2 linked regions of the Saccharobesus litoralis genome follow. The protein of the gene in region 2 interacts with the protein of the main gene of each other region in a pairwise test. Links are inferred from orthologs where the notes say so. Each region holds a gene or a part of one and is shown on either strand. Other genes may lie near its edges.

Region 1 (6,156 bases), 2.6 Mb from region 2 along the record:
ACCACTCGCCCTAATGCCATTATAGTATTGGGTTGTGGCCATAAAAATATTGAACCTATGCCAATCACCAGTCAACTGGCACATTGCTCATTAGCGAGAACAGTCGAAGGCGTTCGTTTAGCATTAAAATATCCTGAATTAGATTTAATATTTACCGGCTATTCCGGTAATCACCCTATAAGTAATGCCAAAATGAATAGTGAACTGGCTTTACAACTCGGCATAAAACCGTCACGCATACATGTATTTGAATCCCCAAAAGACACAGCCGAGGAAGCCCGTGTTATTAAGCAACACTTTGACAATTCAGACTTTATTTTAGTCACTGAGGCGAGTCACATGGCCCGCTCAGTTAACGAATTCAAGCAAGCTGGATTACGTGTGATACCCAATCCAACCCGCCACTTATACACTGATCTTGACAACTATTATTGGTATCAGCTTAAGCCTAGTGCGTTTTGGCTTGAACAATCAGAGCGGCTTATATACGAACACTTAGGTTTGATTTACCAAAAAATAAAATACTAGCGTTACACTAAGCTGCGCTAAATCAAAAACAGATTAGCCTATTTAACTGAAATTCAGGTAAAATTCCTATACATAAGCAGCTATCTCTTTAGCTTAACCAAAACAATGAATTTGAGAAAACATGCAAGATATCGTTAATGAAACGAACTGCCTAGAAGGCAAAGTGATATTGGTAACCGGCGCAGGTGCAGGCATAGGTAAAGCCGCCGCTTTTGCCTATGCCCAACATGGTGCTGAGGTTATCCTGCTTGGCAAAACAACGAAAAAATTAGAACAAACTTACGACGAGATAGAAAAAGCTGGTTATAAACAACCAGCCATTATTCCACTCGATTTAAAAGGCGCCACTGAGCAAAACTACATTGATATGGCCAACACCATCATCTCACAATTTGGTCGACTCGATGGCTTGCTACATAACGCTAGCGCGTTAGGTGGAATTATGCCAATTGATCAGTATCCGCTGGATATGTGGAATGAAGTCATGCAAGTCAACGTAACCAGCCAATTTATGATGACCAAAGCGCTTATTCCTGCCTTAAAGTTAGCTGAAAAGCCTTCTGTTATTTTCACTAGCTCTAGTGTGGGTCGCAAAGGAAGAGCCTATTGGGGTGCCTATTCTGTATCTAAATTTGCTACTGAAGGTATGATGCAAGTTTTTGCAGATGAGTTTGAATTTCATCCAATTAAATTTAATTCAATCAACCCAGGCGCTACCGCAACACGTATGCGAGCTAAGGCTTATCCAGCAGAAGATCCAAATACATTAAAACAACCCGCCGATTTGATGCCATTATACGTACAGCTCATGTCTGATGTTTATACTAAAACTACACAAGCGTTAGATGCACAACCTAAATAAATCTCGTTAATAAATTAAAAAGGCCTGCTAATTATCTAAACTAGCAGGCCTTGTAAAATTTAGCGTTTGCGCCAATATTGCCATAGCAATTATCGTATTGCTTGCTTGATCCGATCTCGATAACTTCGACTCACTTTCAACTCTTTTTCGTTGTGTAACACTACGTAATAGTCGCCATTTTCATGAGTGTAGAGTTTGACAACTTGATGAATGTTAATCATGGCAGAACGATGAATACGGATAAAAAGATTAGGATCCAATTCGGCTTCTAACTCTTTCATCGTTTTACGCATGATATGGGTTTTTTCACCTTCGTGAACACACATATAATCGCCAGCAGCGTCGATCCACACAACATCACGCAATTTAACCCGCGTTATCTCACCACCATCTTTAATGGCAATTACGTCTGAATATTTACGAGTTTTAAGTGGGACACCTTCGGCAAGTTGCTTTAAGATTTCATCACTATTTTCACCCGTAACTTCTGACACTAACCGCACCAAATTGGCTTTTTGCTGCGCGTCATTCTGTTGTTCAATATAGCCACGAACTTTATCCATGGTTTCCTTTAATCGTTCGTCATCTAGCGGCTTTAACAAATAATCTAATGCGTGTACTTCAAACGCCTTTAACGCATAGTGATCAAACGCCGTGACAAATACGACTAAAGGCAAAGGTTGGTCTAACTCTTCTAGCTTTTGCAATAATTCAAAACCATTAATTTCAGGCATTTGAATATCCAAAAACATTAAGTCGGGTTCAAACTCTTTTACGGCAGCTAAGGCCTCAATCCCATTAGCGCATTCAGCTTGTAAATCAATATCTGAAAATGCTTGTAAGCGTATACTCAATCCTTTTCGAGCTAATGGTTCATCATCTACGAGTATCGTTTTTATTGTTTTCATTTTTTATCCTTAGGCCACTTCAAACGGGATGCGAATATTAACTTTAATCCCTGTTGGTAAATTGTTGGCTATTTCAAACGCATGGTTTTGGTCATAAAGAGATTGGAGGCGGTCACGAATATTCGGGATACCTACTCCACCTTCACGGACCAATTTACCGTCTTTAACATCGGCCCCTGGGCCGTTATCGCTAATTTCGAGTAACAAATCGGCTCCAAAGCGTCGCGCTTTTATATCGATCGTCCCACCGTTAACCATTTTAGAGATAGCATACTTAATTGAGTTTTCGATTAAAGGTTGCAGCAATAGGCTAGGTACCAATGCTGCACAGCACTCGTCTTCTATATCCCATTGAACTTTAAGACGATCTTCAAATCTAACTTTTTCAATATCCAAATACAGTTTTAAGGCTTTTATTTCTTGAGAAAGTTCAACTTTTTTAATTGGGTCGCTATCTAGCGAATAGCGCAAAAAGTCACTCAAGCGCGTTACCATGTTATTGGCAGTTTTATTTTCTTCGATAAGTACTAAGGTGGATATTGCATTTAACGTATTAAACAAAAAATGGGGATTTAACTGATAGCGCAGCATTTTAAGTTGTGCCTGATGAGCCATCGTATTGGCTTGTAAGGCTTTTTGCCGCTCATGTTGCAACAACTGATAATATTTAATACCAAAGTACAAGCCTGACCAACACAATACATTGTAAAACGACCATGTTGCGTTACTAAAATAATGGATCCATACATCCGGCCGGTAACCGTACTTATATATTTCCCAATACCAAAAGTTTTTAACCACGGCCCATATAAGACCGACAAAATAAGAGCTGGCTAAAATAGTTAACACAATACGCCAAGGGTTGGCGTTCCATACGCGGCGAAATACATAACGCAAAGGTAAGGTTAAAAACCAGCCGGCACCCGCACTCAGTACGATCACCACCCAGAAAATATCCCGCATCTCATGTAACAATGAGCCTAGGTAATGAACTAAACAGTAACCAACCCAGCCCGCTGTTTGCAAAAACCAAAACAGGTTTTCTCGGTCGTCAAAAAAAGCATGACACTTTTTTTTGCAAATCAAACTATATTCTCAATTAATTTTTCGCGATTAAAGGCGCTACTCTACCTTAGCTAAAGCCTTAATACTCGGCTTTCAGTCAAAAAATCTTGGTTATTCATCTCAATATGTTAACCCCAGTTTCAGCAAAATCTTTTTACACACCCATGCAGGTCCGACCAACAAGAAAAAAATATCACGTAAAAAAGCCGGTTTTTTCCCTTCAAGTTTATGCCCATAAAACTGCGCAATCCACGCTAACACAAAAACAGCTCCCCATATTTGAATTAAGTACAATTGAAACTGCATAGAGTATAAAAGATGGCATATAATGGGGGGCAACGAAGCGCAAAGCATTAATGCAAAAATGGCTAAAGAGTGTCGAACATACCAAATCAAACCCAATACAAGAGCAAACCAAACCGGTGTTATCACCTTTATGCTAAACAAACTGGCAAAATGTAATTCTGGGATAGACCATTGAATTTCAGCCAATAGCCCAATGATTGACATGTAAATTAACGGCACAGCTAGGTTATGAATCATTCGATTAGTCGGGTGAAGATGACTTTCTTCATATTCATCTAACAAAATATCAAGTTTTCTCTGCATTTTTTCGTCATAATAACTAGATTAAAACCAGTTACTTAAGGTTAAGCCTAAAATGGGATTTCCGCATTTTAAAATCACACTACCTCAACCCAATAATCACTATTTTTTCGTTGAGCTAACTGTCGAGACATCTTCTCAAGCAAAAAGTTTATTGTCATTGCCCAGTTGGATCCCGGGCAGTTACATGGTTAGAGACTTTTGTAAAAACATTGTCGATATAAGTTTTAGCGACTTAAATGACCAGCCACTAGGTTTTAAACGGCTTGATAAACAAACTTGGCTTGTCGACAATAATCATCAAGGGTATCGCGTAAATTACCGCGTCTATGCCTACGACACCTCAGTACGAACCGCCTACCTTGATGGACAACGCGGTTTTTTCAACGGCACAAGCCTATTCCTAAAAGTAGAAGAGTTTGCCGATAACGAGCAGTATGTCACGATAAGCCAGCCTGAGTGCAAGCCCAATTGGCAACTTGCAACAGGCTTAAGCCGTTTATCAGGAAAATCATGGGACTTTGGGCAATTTAAAGCGCTAAATTACTTAGAGCTACTGGATTACCCAGTAGAAATGGCTGATTTTTCGACTGTCACTTTTCATGTGTCGGGGATCCCACACCATGTTGTCATATCTGGGCGGCACAACGCTGATTTAGATAGAATAGCTAACGATCTCACGCCGATTTGCCAACATCACATTGACTATTTTGCAGATACTTGTCCTGTTGATGAGTACTGGTTTATGGTTAACGTTGTTGGTGATGGATTTGGCGGTTTAGAACATTTAAATTCAACTGCTTTACTTTGCAGTCGCAATACGTTGCCGACCAATGCAACGCCTAGTGGCGAAATAAGCGAAAATTACCAAACTTTTCTTAGCCTATGCAGCCACGAATACTTTCATACGTGGAATGTAAAACGTTTAAAACCACTAGAATTTGTGGATCCCAACCTAGGTTCTGAAACCTATAGCAAGCAATTATGGTTTTATGAGGGCATTACCTCATATGTTGATGATTGGTCTTTAAATCAGGTTGAACTCATTTCGGCCAATCAATATTTATCAACCATATCCAAAGCAATACAGCGGCTTCTTAACGCGCCGGGGCGTTTTAAGCAAAGTGTGGCTGACTCCAGTTTTGACGCTTGGACTAAGTTTTATAAACAAGATGAAAACGCCCGCAATGCCATTGTAAGCTACTATATAAAAGGCTTTGTTATTGCATTATGCCTTGATTTACACATTCGGCGTGAAACGCAACAGCAATGTAACTTGCAAGCGATCATGCAAGCTTATTGGCAAGACTATAAAAACGGAAAAAGCGGCACCCAATATTCAGACTTTATTGATAAAGTTAAAAGCGTAGCAGGGTTAGATATAGAACCCCTTTGGCTAGAATGGGTTGAGGGCACCAAGGATTTGCCTATTAACGAATATTTACAGCACTTTGGTATAGACTATATCTGGCAAGCTGATCCGACTAGCACATATATAGACTTAGGTATTAACTGGCAATCTAAACAAGACAAGTTGTTTGTGCAATCTGTGTTAGATGATAGTCCACTTGTTGCAGCAGGATTAAGTGCCCAAGATGAACTAGTGGCTGTAGCTGGTCTAAAAGTGACTGATGAAAAACAGTTAAACGAATTACTCAATATCTACGTTGAGCAAAATATTTCCCTGCACGTTTTTCGTCGAGACGAACTCATTGAGTTAAATTTTGTGGTGCCAAATACGCGCCAACACAAACTAGAACTGAAAATAAATAACAATGAAGCGGCTGAAAAGTGGTTAAAACGCGTATCGGTGAATAACTAAAAGTTAGTCGTTAGACCGAGCCGAACTTGACAGTCGAGCGGCATTTTTTAAACTCCGTACCAGCTAAATGAAAAGAATTAAAGCAGAACAAGAATGGCAGACCAAGAAAAGATAGATTTAAGCGCCCTGAGAGTAGAAATTACTCAACTTGATGAAGACTTACTACGTTTGTTAGCCAGACGTCGCGAGATCAGTATTGAAGTGGCCAAAAGTAAGATCCAACACTTGCGCCCTGTTCGCGACGTCGCGCGTGAACAATTGTTAATGGAGAACTTGGTAGAGAAAGGCCGACCTCTTAATCTGGACGAAAAATTTCTCAACGACATTTTTAGAACCATTATTGAAGACTCAGTTGATAGGCAAAT
Region 2 (6,208 bases):
AAGCTACTGAATAAAGATTTGGTCGATCGCCATTTTGCTTTTCATAGCAAGGTGATTAGCGGCATAGAGCAACAAAAGCCAAGATGGAAAAAAGCGGTCGACAGTGCTGATGATGTTTTAGGCGAAATGGTAGGTAAGTTGTACGTAGAAAAACACTTTAAACCTGAAGCCAAGCAAAGAATGCAAGAGTTAGTGGCTAATCTAATCCAAGCATTTGATTCGTCGATTGATAATCTAGCTTGGATGTCACCAGCCACTAAGCAGGCGGCCAAGCTTAAATTAAGCAAATTCACCCCGAAGATTGGCTACCCGGATAAATGGAAAGACTACTCCAATTTAACCATTAAAGCCGATGATTTAGTCGGTAACTTTGTGCGTTACAACCAATGGCTAACCCAAGAATACGTGTCACGCATAGGTAAGCCTGTCGATCGCAGCGAATGGTTTATGACACCGCAAACCGTTAACGCTTATTTTAATCCCGTTAATAACGAAATCGTGTTTCCAGCCGCCATATTGCAACCGCCATTTTTTAATTTAGAAGCTGAAGACGCAGTTAACTATGGGGCGATTGGCGCGGTTATCGGTCATGAAATCGGTCATGGATTTGATGATCAAGGTGCCAAATATAATGGTGATGGTAATTTACAAAATTGGTGGAGCCAAAACGACCTAAACGAATTTCAAGCCAGAGGCAGAACTTTAGTCGAACAGTTTAACGGCTATAAGCCATTTCGAGATGTTAGAGTTAATGGCAAACTCACCTTAGGTGAAAATATTGGTGATCTAGGTGGTTTAACCGTCGCATTAAAAGCTTATCTGCTCTCGTTGAATGGTAAGCCGGCACCTGAAATTGATGGCTTTAGTGGCACGCAACGTTTCTTTATGGGCTGGGGGCAAATTTGGCGTCGTTTATACCGTGAACCTGAGTTACGTCGTCGTTTAGTTACCGATCCGCATTCGCCAAGCGAATATCGAGTTAAAGGCATCGTGCCTAATATCCCAGAGTTTTATCAAGCTTTTGACGTTAAAGCCGGTGATGGTATGTATATAGCGCCAGAAAATAGAGTGAAAATATGGTAGCAACCTATATAATTACCGCCCTTTGGCGTTATTAGGTATTTGGAACATTCTGTTATGGCTTCGGTAGATTGGCATAGAGCCGTCATAAAAGTAGGTAGTGCATTAATTTCACCCAATGGTGATGGCTGTAGTGGCCAGTACCTGTTGCCAATTGCGCGTTATATTTCAGAGTGTCGTCAACAAGGCAAAGAAGTTATTTTAGTTTCAAGTGGTAGCGTGGCGGCCGGCCGTAGTTTGATAGCGCATGGCGACACACCATTGTTGGCCGAGAAACAAGCCATGGCCGCCGTTGGTCAAACGCTAATGATGGCCAATTGGCAGCGCTTTTTTGATTTTCCTTGTGCGCAAATTTTGGTGACCCACGGCGATCTGGCTGATCGCGAACGCTACCTCAATATACAAAATACCATCCGCACTTTGTTAGACAATGGCATTTTACCAATCGTAAACGAGAACGACTCGGTAACTACCAAAGAATTAAAAGTCGGCGACAATGATAATTTGGGCGCATTAGTGGCGCTCGTGTCTAGTGCTGACATGCTCATGATTTGCAGTGACATTGATGGTTTGTTTAACAAAGACCCGCGCTCTAACCCTGATGCAACTTTAATTCCCGTCGTTGAGAAAGTCGATGAAAGCATCTATAGCCTAGCCGGCGGCACATCAAACAAACTGGCTACGGGTGGTATGCGCACTAAAATAGAAGCGGCTGAAAAAGCAACGGTTGAAGGCATAAACACACTGATTGTGAATGGTACGAAAAGCCGAGTATTTGATGATCTACTTGCCGAGGTTGATACCGGCACGTTATTTAAGCGCCAAGCGTCACCGAAAAAAGCCCGTAAACATTGGTTACAGCATGGCCTAAAAAGCAAGGGACAAATTGTAGTTGATGCTGGTGCACAGTCGGCGTTACAGAAAAAGGGCGCATCATTATTGAGTATTGGTGTGACAGCGGTAACAGGTGATTTCCATAAAGGCGACGCCTTAGAAATCGTTAGCCTTGATGGTAAACTCATTGCCAAAGGTATAGGTCAGTACCACAGCAATGAATTGCAGCAAATAAAAGGCCAGCAAAGCCATAAAATAATTGATATTTTAGGTTATTGCCCAAGTGATGTGGTGATCCATCGCGATGACTTAGTGGTTTTATAGTGACCGATGCACTTTAGTTACTGAGCAGAGTTAAATAAAATGTTGGTTTATCAACCAGCGATAGGAACAGGATTAAAATATGAGTTTTTCAATTGCCGAAATGGCAAAAGCAGCGCGTAAAGCCTCTTTCAGTGTGGCTAATTTAAATCAGCAACAAAAGAATGATGCGCTAGAAGCCATGGCGCAGAAGCTGATTGAGCGCACTGAGCTGATTTTAGCGGAAAACGAAAAAGACTTAATCGCAGGTAAAGATAATGGCCTGACTGATGCCATGATAGATCGTTTGCGCTTAACGCCAGCTCGTATTGAAGATTTAGCAGGCGCACTACGCGAAGTGGCACAGTTGCCTGATCCAGTGGGGCGGATCTCTAACGTTAATATTCGTCCTAATGGTATTCGCGTAGGTAAAATGCGCATTCCATTAGGCGTTATTGCCATGATTTATGAATCGCGTCCTAATGTAACAGCAGAAGCCGCCGCGCTTTGTTTAAAATCAGGTAATGTTGCGCTATTGCGTGGTGGTAAAGAAGCTTTGTTTTCAAACTTAGTTATCGCTAAGTGTTTGCATGAAGCGTTAGAAGAACAAAATATCGATCCTAATGCGATTTGTGTCGTGCCAGATCCTGATCGCGCTGTAATGAATGAATTAATGACGTTATCCGATGATGTCGATTTAATTATCCCTCGTGGCGGTGAAGGTTTGATCCGCTTTGTGACAGAGAATAGTCGTATTCCGGTTATTCAGCATTTTAAAGGCGTTTGTCATTTATATGTTGATAGCACGGCTGATACTAATATGGCGTTAGAGCTGCTGCTCAATGGTAAAACGCAGCGTACCGGCGTATGTAACGCATTGGAAACCTTATTAGTCGACAAAGCCATTGCCGAGCAGTTTTTACCATTAGCGGCGAAAGCCCTAGCTGAAAAAAATGTAAAAATTCATGCTTGTGAACAAAGTATTGGCTATTTTGAGGGCGCTGAAGCGGCAACCGAAGCTGATTGGGATGCAGAGTATTTAGCCTTAGAAATTGCAGTACGCGTAGTTGATGACTTTGATGCGGCGATTAGTCATTTAGAAGTTTACAGCTCGGGCCATACGGAAGTTATCTGTACCCAAAACTATGCTAAAGCTAACGAATTTACCCGCCGAGTTAACTCAGCTGTTGTCATGGTGAATGCGTCTAGTCGCTTTTCTGATGGTGGTCAATTAGGTTTAGGGGCTGAAATTGGTATTTCAACGTCTAAGTTACATGCCTATGGACCTATGGGGTTAGAAAGCTTGACGACTGAAAAGTTTGTTGTGCAAGGGGATGGTCAAATCCGCGACTAATCTTACTATAGTCTTCTCGCTCAGGCCTTATGGTTCATTGTCAGCGCTTACTCGCCCCAATCACATAGTAGAGCATATGCTCATGGGGTCTCGAAGCTTGACGGCTTTGCCTACATGGATGTAGGTACTTAGGTTTCGTCTGGAACTAGAAACCTGCCCCTAAAACCTGATCGCTTTGACTATATTTAGTATGTTGCTTGCTGGGCTTATTGGGCCAGCAAGCATTACTGTTTTTTTGTAATTATTCAGCGTAATACATTTGCTAACGTTGAATACGGTAAATAATCAACCGACTTTTGTCGAAAATAACCATTTAAAAATATCAAGTTTGGTAGGCGAGCATTTATGCTTGCAGAGCCTGCAAACCTAATTACTAAAAGAACAAAATAAGCAAAAGTAGGGAGCTCACAAACCAAGTCTCGCCAATAATACAACCTAATTCACCTATAATAAGGCTAATTGTGTTGTAAATTATAGTCTTCTCGCTCAGGCCTTATGGTTCATTGTCAGCGCTTACACTCCCCAATCACATAATAGAGCATATGCTCATGGGGATTCGAAGCTTGACGGCTTTGCCTACATGGATGTAGGTACTTAGGTTTCGTCTGGAACTAGAAACCTGCCCCTAAAACCTGATCGCTTTGACTATATAAATAAGCAGAAGTCCGTAGTTTGAGATGCTCAATAGTTGCGTTTCTTTTTCAAATCCCTTTTCTCATTTTTCTTTTATCATTGACTTCCTTAGCTAAAATTTAAATTCAGTGCCTGCAAGTTTCGCTTTGCTATCTAAAAATTGTTATCTTTTTGTTGGTTTTTTGCGACAAGTTCTTTTCATGTTGCGCTTTTTGGTCTTTAATTGAGAATTATTCCTTTAATAAAATAACAAATGGGGACGAATATGAGCCTGATGAGTGTATCAGAAGTAGCTGAGTTTCTAGGAATTCAAGAGATCCGTGTAGAGCGTTTGGAGCGAGAAAGCTTGTTAGTCGCTTCAGATAAAGATGGTGAAGGTAAGCCTTTATTTAAAAAAGAAGATGTTGAGCGCTATAAAGTATTTGCCGAGCGCATCGGTGGTATTTAGCGCCAATAATGCTTTGAACAGCTGCAGTCTTAAAGTGGTGTTATTGGAATATTTTGATTAGGTTCACTTTTTGTACTGCAGCGCTTAATTTATACAACCTTAATTTCCTTTCTTTTAGTTTTCCTCAATTTATTCCCTAACTTTTATAACTAAAGTCTATTGATAATGGTTTTGCTATTGCAATGGGTTTATAAGCTTCCTTTTAGTTTTCGCAATTTTATTCCCTAACTTTTATAACTAAAGTCTATTGATAATGGTTTTGCTATCGCAATGAATTTATAAGCTTTTTTTGAGGTTTTCCCAAAAAATGAACTAGCCTTAATGTACGGCTAGTTACGTTGTCGGCCAGAAATTAAACTGAGGTATTGGCTTGGCTGGGATTATCTATTTATTAAAACGTTATATTGGTTTTTTAACGCTGTTGCTATTGTTAGCCTGCAGTCATAAGCCGCCAATTACGGTACATGATAAATTGTCGGTGCCAGCCGATTGGCAGCAACGCAGTGAGTTAACCCAAGCAAGTTTGACCACGGAACAAGCAAGGTTAAACAATAGTTACCAGCTAAAGCATTTACCTTGGTTGTCGCAATTAATTGGAGCTGAGTCGGCGAACTTTGTATTAACTGGGGTTAATCAGCAGCAGGACTTATCTAATCGATTAGCAGCCATTCAGCAAGCTGAGTTCGCCATTGATATTCAAGATGCGAGCTTTTTCCCTTCACTGAATGCTTCTTTTGGCCTTGCGGCTAAAAATGATGGAGTTAAACAATATGACCTTGGCTTATCATCAGGGTTACCGCTTGATATCTGGGGTAAATTGTCTGAGCAAAGTCGACAAAGTGTTATTGACTGGCAAAGCAAAGTTATTGCCTATCGCCAGCAACATTTTGCTCAGGTTGTTAAGTTACTCAAAACCCTTTTTTCGTTGCAACAAAATCAGCAAATATTAGCGTTAGGGCAATTAAGAAAAAAAAATCTAGCAAAGCAGTTGTCGAGCATAGAACTGCGTTATCAAGCTGGGCTAACCAATTTATTAGATGTGTATAACGCCCGTACAAGTTTGCAGGCAATTAGCAGCCAAGTGCTACAAACTGAAAAACGGGTTAAACAGCTGCAACGTGAATTGCCTCTATTGTTTGGTTTACCTGCTCACCATCCAATCCATGCTTTGTTACCGACTAACGGCCCGCAAGCTCTGCCTGAGCTTTTACTTGAGCAACCACCTGAACTGCCACAAGTGCTACCAGCTGAGTTGCTTAGTCAGCGCGCGGATATCCATTTAGCTTGGTTGACTATTTTAAAGCAACAAGCGGCCGTCGCTATTGCCTATAAAGAGCGTTTCCCTAGCTTTAGTTTGACCGCCAATGTAAATGAATCGAGTGACGATTTAGGCAAATTAATTGCGCTTGGTGATGTATCTTGGCAATTAAAACTCAACTTATTTGCACCTCTTTTTGATGCAGGCAAGCGCAAAGCTAAAGTTGAGCAAGCGCGTTTAGAGTTTATTAAAGCGCAAAATAATTATGGACGAGTGACATACCATGCTTTTGTCGAGGTAC

Evidence for each region.
Region 1: the proteins of C2869_RS09465 (region 2) and C2869_RS00375 interact in binary tests that used the Escherichia coli proteins (3 or more experiments, as listed by UniProt). The link is inferred for Saccharobesus litoralis from one-to-one orthologs.

The regions. Positions count from the first base shown.
Region 1 is NZ_CP026604.1:86,851-93,006, reverse strand. What follows is about bases 390-3,307. They hold C2869_RS00375 (LytR/AlgR family response regulator transcription factor), read right to left. Parts: upstream 2,299-3,307; coding sequence 1,480-2,298; downstream 390-1,479. Other genes in these bases: C2869_RS00370 (sensor histidine kinase), read right to left, coding at 2,308-3,307; C2869_RS00380 (YciK family oxidoreductase), read left to right, coding at 650-1,390; C2869_RS00385 (ElyC/SanA/YdcF family protein), read left to right, coding at 390-528. In the rest of the region: more of C2869_RS00385, read left to right, coding at 1-389; more of C2869_RS00370, read right to left, coding at 3,308-3,384; C2869_RS00365 (Mpo1 family 2-hydroxy fatty acid dioxygenase), read right to left, coding at 3,484-3,972; C2869_RS00360 (M61 family metallopeptidase), read left to right, coding at 4,025-5,791; C2869_RS00355 (chorismate mutase), read left to right, coding at 5,885-6,156. UniProt on the Escherichia coli protein: Member of the two-component regulatory system BtsS/BtsR, which is part of a nutrient-sensing regulatory network composed of BtsS/BtsR, the low-affinity pyruvate signaling system YpdA/YpdB and their respective target proteins, BtsT and YhjX.
Region 2 is NZ_CP026604.1:2,687,863-2,694,070, forward strand. The notes cover bases 1,473-4,442. They hold C2869_RS09465 (glutamate-5-semialdehyde dehydrogenase), read left to right. Parts: upstream 1,473-2,317; coding sequence 2,318-3,568; downstream 3,569-4,442. Other genes in these bases: proB (glutamate 5-kinase), read left to right, coding at 1,473-2,238. Also shown: C2869_RS09455 (M13 family metallopeptidase), read left to right, coding at 1-1,083; more of proB, read left to right, coding at 1,138-1,472; C2869_RS09470 (helix-turn-helix domain-containing protein), read left to right, coding at 4,467-4,649; C2869_RS09475 (TolC family protein), read left to right, coding at 5,020-6,208. UniProt on the Escherichia coli protein: Catalyzes the NADPH-dependent reduction of L-glutamate 5-phosphate into L-glutamate 5-semialdehyde and phosphate. The product spontaneously undergoes cyclization to form 1-pyrroline-5-carboxylate.